One region of the Streptomyces sp. TLI_146 genome, then DNA from elsewhere that is predicted to be linked to it. Evidence: riboswitches for the same ligand, from Rfam matches in the RefSeq annotation. Region 1 holds a riboswitch; the other holds the start of a gene.

The links. Region 1 has a riboswitch for cobalamin ahead of BX283_RS36525 (hypothetical protein). Riboswitches for the same ligand answer to the same signal wherever they lie in the genome.
Region 2: linked by a shared signal. The riboswitch ahead of metE (5-methyltetrahydropteroyltriglutamate--homocysteine S-methyltransferase) and the one ahead of BX283_RS36525 (hypothetical protein) in region 1 are both predicted to bind cobalamin.

The regions. Positions count from the first base shown of each region.
Region 1 covers NZ_PJMX01000001.1:8,210,624-8,216,332, forward strand. The annotation lists gene BX283_RS36520 (S8 family serine peptidase) at 1-2,694, shown strand, start outside; cobalamin riboswitch at 2,764-2,962, shown strand; gene BX283_RS36525 (hypothetical protein) at 3,003-3,389, shown strand; gene BX283_RS36530 (MFS transporter) at 3,437-4,726, opposite strand; gene BX283_RS41885 (helix-turn-helix transcriptional regulator) at 4,851-5,709, opposite strand, start outside.
Region 2 covers NZ_PJMX01000001.1:6,767,950-6,773,658, reverse strand. The annotation lists gene BX283_RS30225 (VOC family protein) at 1-247, shown strand, start outside; gene metE (5-methyltetrahydropteroyltriglutamate--homocysteine S-methyltransferase) at 308-2,629, opposite strand; cobalamin riboswitch at 2,813-2,964, opposite strand; gene BX283_RS30215 (bifunctional nitrate reductase/sulfite reductase flavoprotein subunit alpha) at 3,239-5,709, shown strand, end outside.

The DNA of each region.
Region 1 (5,709 bases):
CGCGGCCCCGACCTGAGGTGGAACCTGAAGCCGGACCTGGTCGCGCCGGGCTACGACATCCGCTCCACCATCCCCAAGTCCCTCTACGCACCCGGCTACTACCGCATGTCCGGTACGTCGATGGCGGCGCCCCACGTCGCCGGCGCCGCCGCTCTGCTGCGCCAGCTGCACCCCGGCGCGACCCCGGCGAAGGTCACCTCCGCGCTGGTGGGCTCCACGAAGCAGATCAAGGACTACGGGACGAGCACCGTCGGCTCCGGCCGCCTCGACGTCGCCGCGGCCGCCGACAGGGCGGCCACCGGCATCACCACCACCCCGGCCGCCCTCTCCTACGGCCTCGCCGATCTCGCCAGGCACACGGTGGGCGGCAGCAAGAAGCTCACGGTCACCAACTCCGGCACCAGGGCCCGTACCGTCCACCTGAAGGCGAGCGGCAAGGCCCGGGTCAGCCCCGACACCCTGCGCGTCCCGGCGGGCGGCAACGCCACGGCGACGGTGACCCTGCGGGCCGACCGCCCGGCGGGCGAGGCGGAGATCAGCGGCACGGTCACCGTCACCCCCGAGCACGGCGGCGCACTGCGTGTCCCGTATCTCCTGGTCGTACGGCGGTTGTTCGTCCAGGCCGGCCCCGACCCGAGCGACGGCAAGTCCACCGCCGTCGTCCTCACCCCGGCGCCGCTGGCGAAGCCGCCGGTCCTGACCGTCACCCCGCCGCACGGCAGGCCCTACACGGTCACCACCACACCGCGCTCCGAAAACGTCTACCAGGCGGAGATCACCGGCCGCGGCGAGGGCGCCCATCTGGTGTCCGCCGACGGCCGGACCACCGACGGCAAGACACTGACCAGCAACCGGGACGGCTTCGAGGTCACCCCCGCGAACAGCCGCGGCTCCCGCTGGCAGCCCGTCGGACCCAACTCCGAGAGCGGCGACATCACCACCGCGCGCAGCGCCCCCGGCGCCGCCGTCCTGACCCAGTACAACAAGCCCGGGCCCTGGTCCACCGAGGACAACGGCGCGACCTGGCAGCAGCACACCAGGCTGCCGCTCGGCGACGTGGGCGGCCAGGCCTTCACCGTCATCGACCCGAAGAACGCCAAGCGCTGGTGGTACGCGGCCAACAGCAGATCCGGCATTCCCCGTACGGGCTCGATCCTGCGCACCGAGGACGGCGGCCGCACCTGGCGGACCCTGAACACCCCCGACGCGCCCATCACCCGCCTCCTCACCGACGAGGCGGGCAAGGCCCTCGTCGCCGTCACTGCCACCGACCTGCTGATCAGCAAGGACGGCGGCGACACCTGGTCCGTGGAGCCCCTGGGCATCCCCGTCGACGCCGTCTACGACGTGGCGATCGGCGGCGACAGCCTCTATTTCTCGGCGGGCAAGTCGCTGTGGAAGCGCGACGGCCTGTCCGCCGGCACCCTCGGCAAGGCCACCAAGGTGTACGAGCCCGCCGGCGGCAAGGTATCCGTCACCGTCGTCGCGGACAGCCGGACCGTGGCGATGTACGAGGTCGGGTCCGGCGTCGTCGGCTCCTTCGACGGCGGCAGGACCTGGGCCACACTGGACAGCCACGGATACGGCGGTACGGGCCTCACTCTCACCGGTGGCGACATGTACATCGGGTACGGCAAGGACATCCGGGTCGGCCGCGACCACGGCCGTCATTGGAGCACCATCCCGGCGGTCAACAAGGCCTCCACCACCTCCGACTTCGACCGCTGGGCCGACGGCTCGCTGACCGTCTCGGCGGACGCGGCCGGTGTCTACCGGGGCACGCCGGACGGCAAGGACTACCGGCGCCTCGGCGTCCAGGGCGGCACCGTCAACTCCCTCGCGGTCAGCGGCAACCAACTGCTCGCGGCCGGCCAGCAGGGCACGCACCGCTCGCCGCTGCCGGTCGCCGGAGCGGAGTGGGGCACCACCGGCGGCGAGGGCAGGATCGGCCTCTCGACCCGGCTGCTGCAGACCTCGGCCAAGGACTCGCGGGTCGTGTGGCGGGTGCGCTACGGCGCCTGGGGCGACTTCCATCTCCAACGCAGCGGCGACGCGGGTGCCACCTGGCAGGAGAAGGGCGAGAGCAACGGCACGGTCCTCGCCATGGCCGTGCACCCCGCCGACCCCGACCGCGTGTACGTCTCGTACGGAAACCTGCTGGGCCGGGGCCTGTTCTCCACCGAGGACGGCGGCGCCACCTGGAAGAACCTCCTCCACGACCGGACCTCCTTCACCGCCGTCACCGGCGACCCGAAGAACCCGGACCGGCTGTGGCTCGGTGCCCCCGACGGCCTCTACCGCTCGGACAACGGCGGCGACGACATCACCAAGGTCGCCGACGGACGTGTGGACACCATCGAGTTCACCGGGTCGACGATGCTGACCGGCGGCGAGGCGATCAAGCTGTCGACGGACGGCGGGAAGACCTTCCGCACCGCCGACACCGGTTCGCTCCCGCTGCGGGTCAGCGACATACTGCCGGTCGGCAGCACTCTGTACGCGGCCACCACCAGCCACTGGGACGCGGCCCTGCCGCGCGGCGGCCGAGGCGTCCTGCGCTCCACGGACGGCGGCCGCAACTGGCAGAACATCTCCACCGGCCTGCAGAACCTCAACGCCACGAGCCTGGCGACCGCCGGCGGCTGGCTGTACGTGGGAACGGTGCAGGGAGGTGTGCACCGCCTGAAGATCTGACCGGGTAGCTGCGGAGGAAGGGGTGACCCGCCCGCCCAGCGGCGGGCGGGTCACCCCTTCCGATCGTGGTGACGTTCCACCGTCCGACGTGCGACGATGCCGACGACAAGGCGACGCGGAACGAGGAAGCCGGTGCAATTCCGGCGCGGTCCCGCCACTGTGATCGGCGAGCGAACCCCGAACAGACCACTGCCCGGACACGGGTGGGAAGGACGGGGCGAGCTGCGACCCGAGAGCCAGGAGACTCACGTCGTCGCCTCCTTGACGAAACCGGGGCGGATCTCCCCGGAGGAGGAGCGTGAGCGGTCATGTCGGAGCAGCGACCAGAAGGCGGCGCCGGGCACACCCCGGCCGACTCGGCGCCGTGCCGGATCGTGGTGTGCAGGGACTGCTGCTGCGGCAGCCCGAAGGTGCCCGGGGTCGACCACGCGCAGCAGCAGGCGCGCCTCGCTGAGCACGCGCCCGTACGGGTCTCCGCCTGCCTCGACGTCTGCGAACAGGCCAATGTGGTCGTCGTCCAGCCCTCTCGTGCCGCGCGCCTCGCCGGTGCCCGTCCGGTCTGGCTCGGTCTGGTCAACGACCCCGACGCCACGGAGGACATCGCCGCCTGGGTCCGGGCCGGCGGCCCCGGCATCGCGCCCTGCCCCGACATCCTCGACCTCTATACCTTCACCCCGTCCCGCAGGGCGCGATGAGCGGGCTCGGCTGTAGGGGTGACACCGCGCCTGGGACACGGGGAAAACTAGGCCGTGTCGGGCAGCGGGGCCTCGGCGGACCGGCCCTGTGCCGCGTGGGCCGTGTCGTGAGGTGAGCGGCGGGTGCGCTCCGCCCATGCGGCCACCGGCGGGCCCGCCGCGCCCAGAGCCGCGAAGAACACCCCGAGCAGCAGCCAGCCCGCGTGTCCGAGTCCGAGGACCGCTGTCGTGAGGACCACCGGAGCCAGGGCCTGCCCCGCGTCGAAGCCGATGCCGAAGAGGCCCTGGTACTGCCCCTGGGCATGGTCCGGGGCGAGACCGAAGCCGAGCGCGTAGCCGCCCGAGGACTCCCATACCTCTCCGAGACTGTGGACGCAGACGGCGAGGACGGCGAGCCCTGGCGCGACCCAGACCGGAACGTCCGCGGTCAGGGCCATCAAGGGGCAGCTGACCAGGAAGAGCAGCCCGGCGATGCGGAACGCCCGGCCGCCCTGGCGTGGTGTCTCCACCCGGGAGCCGATCCTGCTCTGGAGCAGCGCGCACACCCCGCTGTTGACCGCGTAGACCGCCGCCACGGTCCAGCGGGGCGCGTCGGTGTGGGCGGAGAGCCAGATCGGCAGGAGCAGGGAGACGGTCTGGTACTGCAGGCCCATCGCGCCGTAGAGCGCGACGAAGGACACGTACGGCCGGTCGGACAGGACGGCCCAGCGGTGGTGCTCCTCGGGCCGGGGCAGGGGCCGGTAGTTCGGGACGCCGAGCAGGGCGATCAGACCGGCGCAGGCGAAGCTGGCGGCGTTGGCGAGGATGAGCGCGGTGTAGGCCGCGCGGGTGTCGGCCGAGACGGCGAAGGCGGCGCCGAGGGTGCCCAGGACCACGCCGAGGTTGACGAAGGTGCGGAGTTTCGCCCTGAAGGCGGCCGGGCGTTCACCGCCGGTACGGGCGACGATCGCGCCGCCCGCGGCGCCGCCCGCCGTCGCCGCCAGCCGGTCCAGGGTGGCGATGAGCGTGAACGTCACCCAGTCGTGGATGAGAACGAACGCGGCCATCGTCGCGGCCTGCATCGCGAGGGCCGTCAGCCAGACCGTGCGCGGCCCGTACCGGTCGGCCAGGTTCCCGGCCGGGATCCCGGCCAGCAGCCCGACCAGCCCGGCGACCGTGAGGCCGACACCGACCCGTGCGGCGGGCAGGTGCACCACCAGGGTGAAGTAGAGCACCGCGGCGGTGTTGAACAGCCCGTTGCCCACCCGACTGACGAAGCTCGCGGCGATGAGGGCACGCTGCGGACCGCTCGGCGCCGACGAGCCGGATATCCGCGGCCTGGCGCGCTTCCCGATCATGGCCAAGAGGCTAGCAGCGGCCCCGTGGGCACCCCCGAATGACCCGAGGCGGTCTCGCGCGGCGGCGGTCAGCGGTCGAGCATTCGACGTGTCCGTCATGCCCGGGTCGGAGACCTGTCCGGCTCTACGCGGTGAGGGCGGCCATGAGTTCGTCGCGTCCGCCGGCTCCGGTCTTGCGGAAGATCGCCCTGAGGTGGTCGTTGACCGTGTGCACGGACAGGTCGAGGAGCCGGGCGATCTGTTTGGGCGCCGTGCCGTCCTGCAGGTGCCGCACGACCTGCTGCTCCCGGGTGGTGATCCCGTACCAGTCGCAGAACGCCGGGACGAGCAGCTCGCCGGTCGCACGCTGGATGATGATCGCCACGTCGCCGTCGTCGCCGAGCGGCTGGGCCTCGATCGCGGTCCACTCGCCGTGCACGATCGAGGGGGTGCACACCCTCGCGTACCGCCGGCGCGGATCGCGGGCGTGTTCGCGCGCCTCGAACGACAGGGAGGCGTAGCAGTATTCGATGAGCCAGTCCGGTGCCCCCTGCTGCTGCGCCATCATCGCCTGCCGCTGCCGGGCCTGGGGTGTCATCGCGGCGACCTTGCCCTCGGCGTCGACGACGAGCATGCCGGGCGGCAGCCCGAGCCCGGGGGGCGCGATGGGCCCGGTGGTCACGTAGCCGCGTACCGCGGCGATCAGCGGCGGCCCGACGTCGGCGATGCGGTGCCTGTCGTCGATGTCGAACGGCCGGCCGTCATCGGCCCGCAGCAGTCCGAGCAGTCCCCACACGCCGCGGCCGTCCCGCAGGACCAGGCAGAGCTCCTCGCCGACCCCGTACCGGGCGAGCAGCCGGTCGTACGCGCTCGCGCGGAAGCGGCGGTCCGCGACGAGTACCGGCACACTCTGCCGTGCCAGGCGGGCCAGTTGGGGGTAGTTGGCGCCCCGGGCGGCGATGGTCATCAGCTCATGGCCGAGATCCGGTCCGTACCCGTGCCAG
Region 2 (5,709 bases), 1.4 Mb from region 1:
GGGGCGCATGAAGATGACGGAGGAGTTCCCGCCCGAGGTGCCGTCGTACGTGAACGTGTACTTCGCGGTCGACAACTGCGACGACGCGGTGGCGAAGGCCACCAAGCGGGGCGGGGTGCTGCGGTTCGGGCCGATGGACACGCCCTTCGGCCGGTTCGCGGCGCTCAGCGACCCGCAGGGCGCGTCCTTCTCGGTGATCGACCTGCAGACGACGCAGGGCGAGATGCCGCAGATGGCCGACGTGTAGCGAGCCGGAAGGGCCCCGGGGTGTGCGGGCACGCGCGCGTGCCCGCACACCCCGGCTGTGTCAAGCCCCCTGCCGCACCTGCGCCCTGACCGTCCGGGCGGCCTCGACGAGGTTCTCCAGGGACTGCCTCGTCTCGGTCCAGCCGCGGGTCTTCAATCCGCAGTCGGGGTTGACCCAGAGCCGTTCCGGGGCGATGGCCGCGAGCCCCTTGCGCAGCAGTGCGGCCGCCTCCTCGGCGCTCGGTACGCGCGGCGAGTGGATGTCGTAGACACCGGGTCCCACCTCGCGCGGATACCCGGCGGCGGCGAGCTCGTCGGCCACCCTCATGTGCGAGCGGGCCGCCTCCAGGCTGATGACGTCGGCGTCGAGGTCGTCGATGGCCTGGAGGATGTCACCGAACTCGGCGTAGCACATGTGGGTGTGGATCTGGGTGTCGGGACGTACGCCCGCGGTGGTCAGGCGGAACGATTCCGTGGCCCAGTCCAGATAGGCGGCGCGGTCCGCGGCGCGCAGCGGCAGCGTCTCGCGCAGAGCGGGCTCGTCGACCTGGATGACCGAAGTACCCGCCGCCTCCAGGTCGTTCACCTCGTCGCGCAGCGCGAGCGCCACCTGGCGGGCGGTCTCCGCGAGCGGCTGGTCGTCGCGGACGAACGACCAGGCCAGCATGGTGACCGGCCCGGTGAGCATGCCCTTGACGGGGCGGTCGGTGAGCGACTGGGCGTACGCGGTCCAGCGCACCGTCATCGGCTTCGGCCGGGAGATGTCGCCGGCCAGGACCGGCGGGCGGACATAGCGCGTGCCGTACGACTGGACCCAGCCGTGCTGGGTGGCGAGGTAGCCGGTCAGCTGCTCGGCGAAGTACTGCACCATGTCGTTGCGTTCGGCCTCGCCGTGGACGAGGACGTCGATGCCCGCCTTCTCCTGGAAGGCGATCACCTCGCGGATCTCGGCCTTGATGCGCTCCTCGTAGCCCTCGGTGTCGACGCGTCCGGCGCGCAGGTCGGCGCGGGCGGTGCGTACCTCGGTGGTCTGCGGGAACGAGCCGATGGTGGTCGTGGGCAGCAGCGGCAGCCGCAGGCGGGCGCGCTGGGCCGGGGCGCGTTCGCCGTACGGCTGGGAGCGGCGGCCGTCGGCCTCGGTGACCGTCGACGTACGCGCGCGTACCGCCGGGTCGTGGGTGAGGGCGGAGCCGGCGCGCGAGGCCAGGTCGGCGCGGTTGGCGGCGAGTTCGGCGGCGATCGCGCCGGTGCCGCCGGTGAGACCGCGGGCCAGGGTCACGGTCTCGGTGGTCTTCTGGTGGGCGAAGGCGAGCCAGCGGGCGATCTGCGGGTCGATGTCGCGTTCGGCCGTCGCGTCGAGCGGGACGTGCAGCAGCGAGCACGACGGTGCCACGTCGACGGTGCCGGCGAGGCCGAGGAGCGTGCCGAGGGCGGCGAGGGACTTCTCGTGGTCGTTGATCCAGATGTTGCGGCCGTCGACGACGCCCGCGACCAGCCGCTTGCCGGGCAGCCCGCCGACGGCGGCGAGGCCGTCGAGGTTGGCGGCGGCCGGTCCCGTGAAGTCCAGGCCGAGGCCCTCCACGGGCGCCTTGGCCAGGACGGGCAGGGCCTCGCCGAGGCGGTCGAAGTAGGAGGCGACCAGCAGCTTGGGTCGGTCGGTGAGGCTGCCGAGCGCCCCATAGGCGCGGGCGGCGGCGTCCAGTTCGGCGGGGCCGCGGTCCTGGACGAGGGCGGGCTCGTCGAGCTGCACCCACTGGGCACCCGCCGCCCGCAGATCGGCGAGCACCTCGGCGTAGACGGGCAGCAGCCGCTCCAGCAGGGCCAGCGGCTGGAAGTCGGCGTCGACGCCGGGTGCGGGCTTGGCCAGCAGGAGGTAGGTGACCGGTCCGACCAGGACGGGCCGGGCCGCGAGGCCGAGCGCCAGCGCCTCGGTGAGCTCGGCGACCTGCTTGCCGGAGTCGGCGGTGAAGACGGTGTCCGGGCCGAGTTCGGGGACCAGGTAGTGGTAGTTGGTGTCGAACCACTTGGTCATCTCCAGCGGCGCCACGTCCTGGGTGCCGCGGGCCATGGCGAAGTAGCCGTCCAGGGTGTCGGTCTCGACGGCGGTGCGGTGCCGGTCGGGGATCGCACCCACCATCACGCTGGTGTCGAGGACGTGGTCGTAGTACGAGAAGTCGCCGGTCGGCACTTCGTCGACGCCTGCCTCCGCGAGCCGGAGCCAATTGGCGCGGCGCAGGTCACGGGCGGTGTCACGGAGGGCGTCGGCGCCGACTCGGCCCTTCCAGTAGCCCTCGATGGCCTTCTTGAGCTCCCGGTCGGGGCCCTGGCGGGGGTAGCCGTACACGGTGGCCCGTGCTGCCGCGGCTGCGGACGTGCTGGTCACGAAACTCTCCTTCGCGAGAATGTCCCGAAATCGACCCTGGTACGGGTCGTGGGCGCGAAGGGATGACGGACAGGGCGGCCCGCGCGGAACGGTGCCCGCGCTCGAACCACCTCTCGTCCCGCCGACCCGCCCACGAGGTCACCAAGATCTCCGCGCGCGATCGGTCGCGCACGGGCAACGGGCAGGTCTTCGGACTCGCGGGCACGCCTGCCGGATTCCCGGCGGACACCTACTGGCCGTCGCTTCCCAGACCCGGCCGGGCCCAGTGCGTATGACGGCGGTCGTTCCCGCTCACCGCTGCGGGGCAGTCCCGGATTCCCACCGGGTTCCCTCTTGCGACGCGCCTGCCTGGCGGGCAGGGCGAACCAGCTGCGAGCGCCACCCTACCCAGACAGGGGGCCGGGGCCACCCCTCACATCGGACGCGCACGCCTCGTGATGTCCGACATCGGAGGCGTGCCGCAGTCGCACACAGGTGCTCACAGCATCGGGGCGCGATTAGTGTGGCCGACGTAACCACTCGTGATCGCCGCACGTGACATCGAAGTAACGGGCATTTCGTACGGTCGGAAACCCAAGGGATCCCGGCCGAGACGAGAGGGGACACCCGTTGACCGCACAGGCCACGCGGGCCGCCACCGAACAGGTGCGCACGGTCTGCTCGTACTGCGGTGTGGGCTGCGGGATGGTCCTCGACATCGCCATGGGGCCGGACGGCCGGCGCACGGTGCTCAAGGCCTCCGGTGACAAATCACACCCGACCAACTCCGGTCGGCTGTGCACCAAGGGCGCGACGACGGCCGACATGCTGGCCGCTCCGGGACGCCTGTCCACCGCGCTGGTACGGGGTGAGCGCGGGGCCGAGCCGGTGCCCGCCGGTGTCGACGCGATGATCGCCGAGGCGGCGGGCAGGTTGCGGGCGATCGTCGACGAGCACGGGCCGGACGCCGTCGCGTTGTACGTGTCCGGTCAGATGAGCCTGGAGGCACAGTATCTGGCCAACAAGCTGACCAAGGGGTTCATCGGCACCAACCAGATCGAGTCCAACTCCCGGCTGTGCATGGCGAGTGCGGGCAGCGGCTACAAGCTGTCGCTGGGCGCGGACGGGCCGCCCGGCTCGTACCAGGACTTCGAGAAGGCGGACGTCTTCCTGGTCATCGGGTCAAACATGGCCGACTGTCATCCCATCCTCTTTCTGAGGATGATGGAGCGCGTCAAGGCCGGGGCGAAGCTGATCGTCGTCGACCCGCGCCGCACCGCGACCGCCGCCAAGGCAGATCTGTTCCTCCAGATCAAGCCGGGCACGGATCTCGCGCTGCTCAACGGCCTGCTGCACCTGCTCCAGGAGAACGGGCACACCGATCCCGCCTTCATCGCCGAGTACACCGAGGGCTGGGAGGCGATGGGCGAGTTCCTGGCCGACTACCCACCCGCCTCGGTCGCACAGACCACCGGGATCCCCGAGGACGACATCCGTACGGCGGCGCGGTGGATCGGCGCGGCCGGGGAGTGGATGAGCTGCTGGACCATGGGGCTCAACCAGTCCACCCACGGCACCTGGAACACCAACGCCCTGGTCAACCTGCATCTGGCGACCGGAGCGATCTGCCGCCCCGGCAGCGGCCCGTTCTCGCTCACCGGCCAGCCGAACGCCATGGGCGGCCGCGAGATGGGCTACATGGGCCCCGGGCTGCCCGGCCAGCGCTCGGTGCTCGTGGACGAGGAGCGGGCCTTCACCGAGGAGCTGTGGGGGCTGGAGCCGGGCACGCTGCGCACCGACGGGGCGGGGCTCGGCACCGTCGAACTCTTCCGGCGGATGGCCGACGGCGACATCAAGGCGTGCTGGGTGATCTGCACCAACCCGGTGGCCTCCGTCGCCAACCGCCGCACCGTCGTCGAAGGCCTGCGGGCGGCCGAGTTCGTCGTCGTCCAGGACGTGTTCGCCGAGACCGAGACCACCGCGTACGCGGACGTGGTGCTGCCGGGCGCCCTGTGGACCGAGGCCGAGGGTGTCCTCATCAACAGCGAGCGCAACCTCACCCTCGCCCGGCAGGCCGTCGACGCGCCCGGCGAGGCGCTGCCCGACTGGCAGATCATCGCGCGCGTGGCGTGCGCGATGGGGTACGAGGAGGCGTTCAGCTACACGGGTCCCGAGGAGGTCTTCGAGGAGATCAAGCGGGCCTGGAACCCGAAGACCGGCTACGACCTGCGCGGGGTGACGTACGAGCGGCTGCGCGCCACGCCGGTGCAGTGGCCCGCCCCGACCACCGAGGGTCCCGACCGCAACCCGATCCGGTACGTGACCGAGGACGGCGGCGGTCCGGTGTTCCCTACGGCAAGCGGGCGGGCCGTCTTCCACGCGCGCCCGCACCTGCCGGCCGCCGAGATGCCCGACGACGACTTCCCGTTCGTGCTCAACACCGGGCGGCTGCAGCACCAGTGGCACACGCTCACCAAGACGGGGAAGGTGGCCAAGCTCAACAAGCTCAACCCGGCGCCGTTCGTGGAGGTGCATCCCCAGGACGCCGAACGCCTCGGCATCGCCGAGGGCGACGGGGTGGAGATCGCCTCCCGGCGCGGACGGGCGGTGCTGCCCGCCGTGGTGACCGACCGGGTGCGGCCGGGGTGCTGCTTCGCGCCGTTCCACTGGAACGACCTGTTCGGCGCGGATCTGAGCATCAACGACGTGACCAGCGACGCGGTCGATCCGATCTCGCTGCAGCCCGAGTTCAAGGTGTGCGCGGTGTCGCTGACGAAGGTCGCGGCGGAGGTGGCGCGGCCCGTCATGCCGGGGACGGCGACGGACGCCGTGGTGACATCCCCCAGCCGCTCGGCCGACGCGTCGGGAGCGGCGGGAGCGCTCGTTTCGGGTGGCGCGCTGGCGACAGCGGGCGTGAGCGGCACTACAGGGGCGCCCGTCGCGGGTACCGCGCTCCTCGACGCCCCCGCGCCCCTCCCGCACGCCGTCCCCGCCCAGCGCACGGCCCCCGACTCGCCCCAGTGGGCGGGCCAGGGCGCCGCTCCCGCCGTCGTGTTCGGGCTCGGCGCTCCTCCGCCGGTCCTCACCGAGCGGGAACGCCA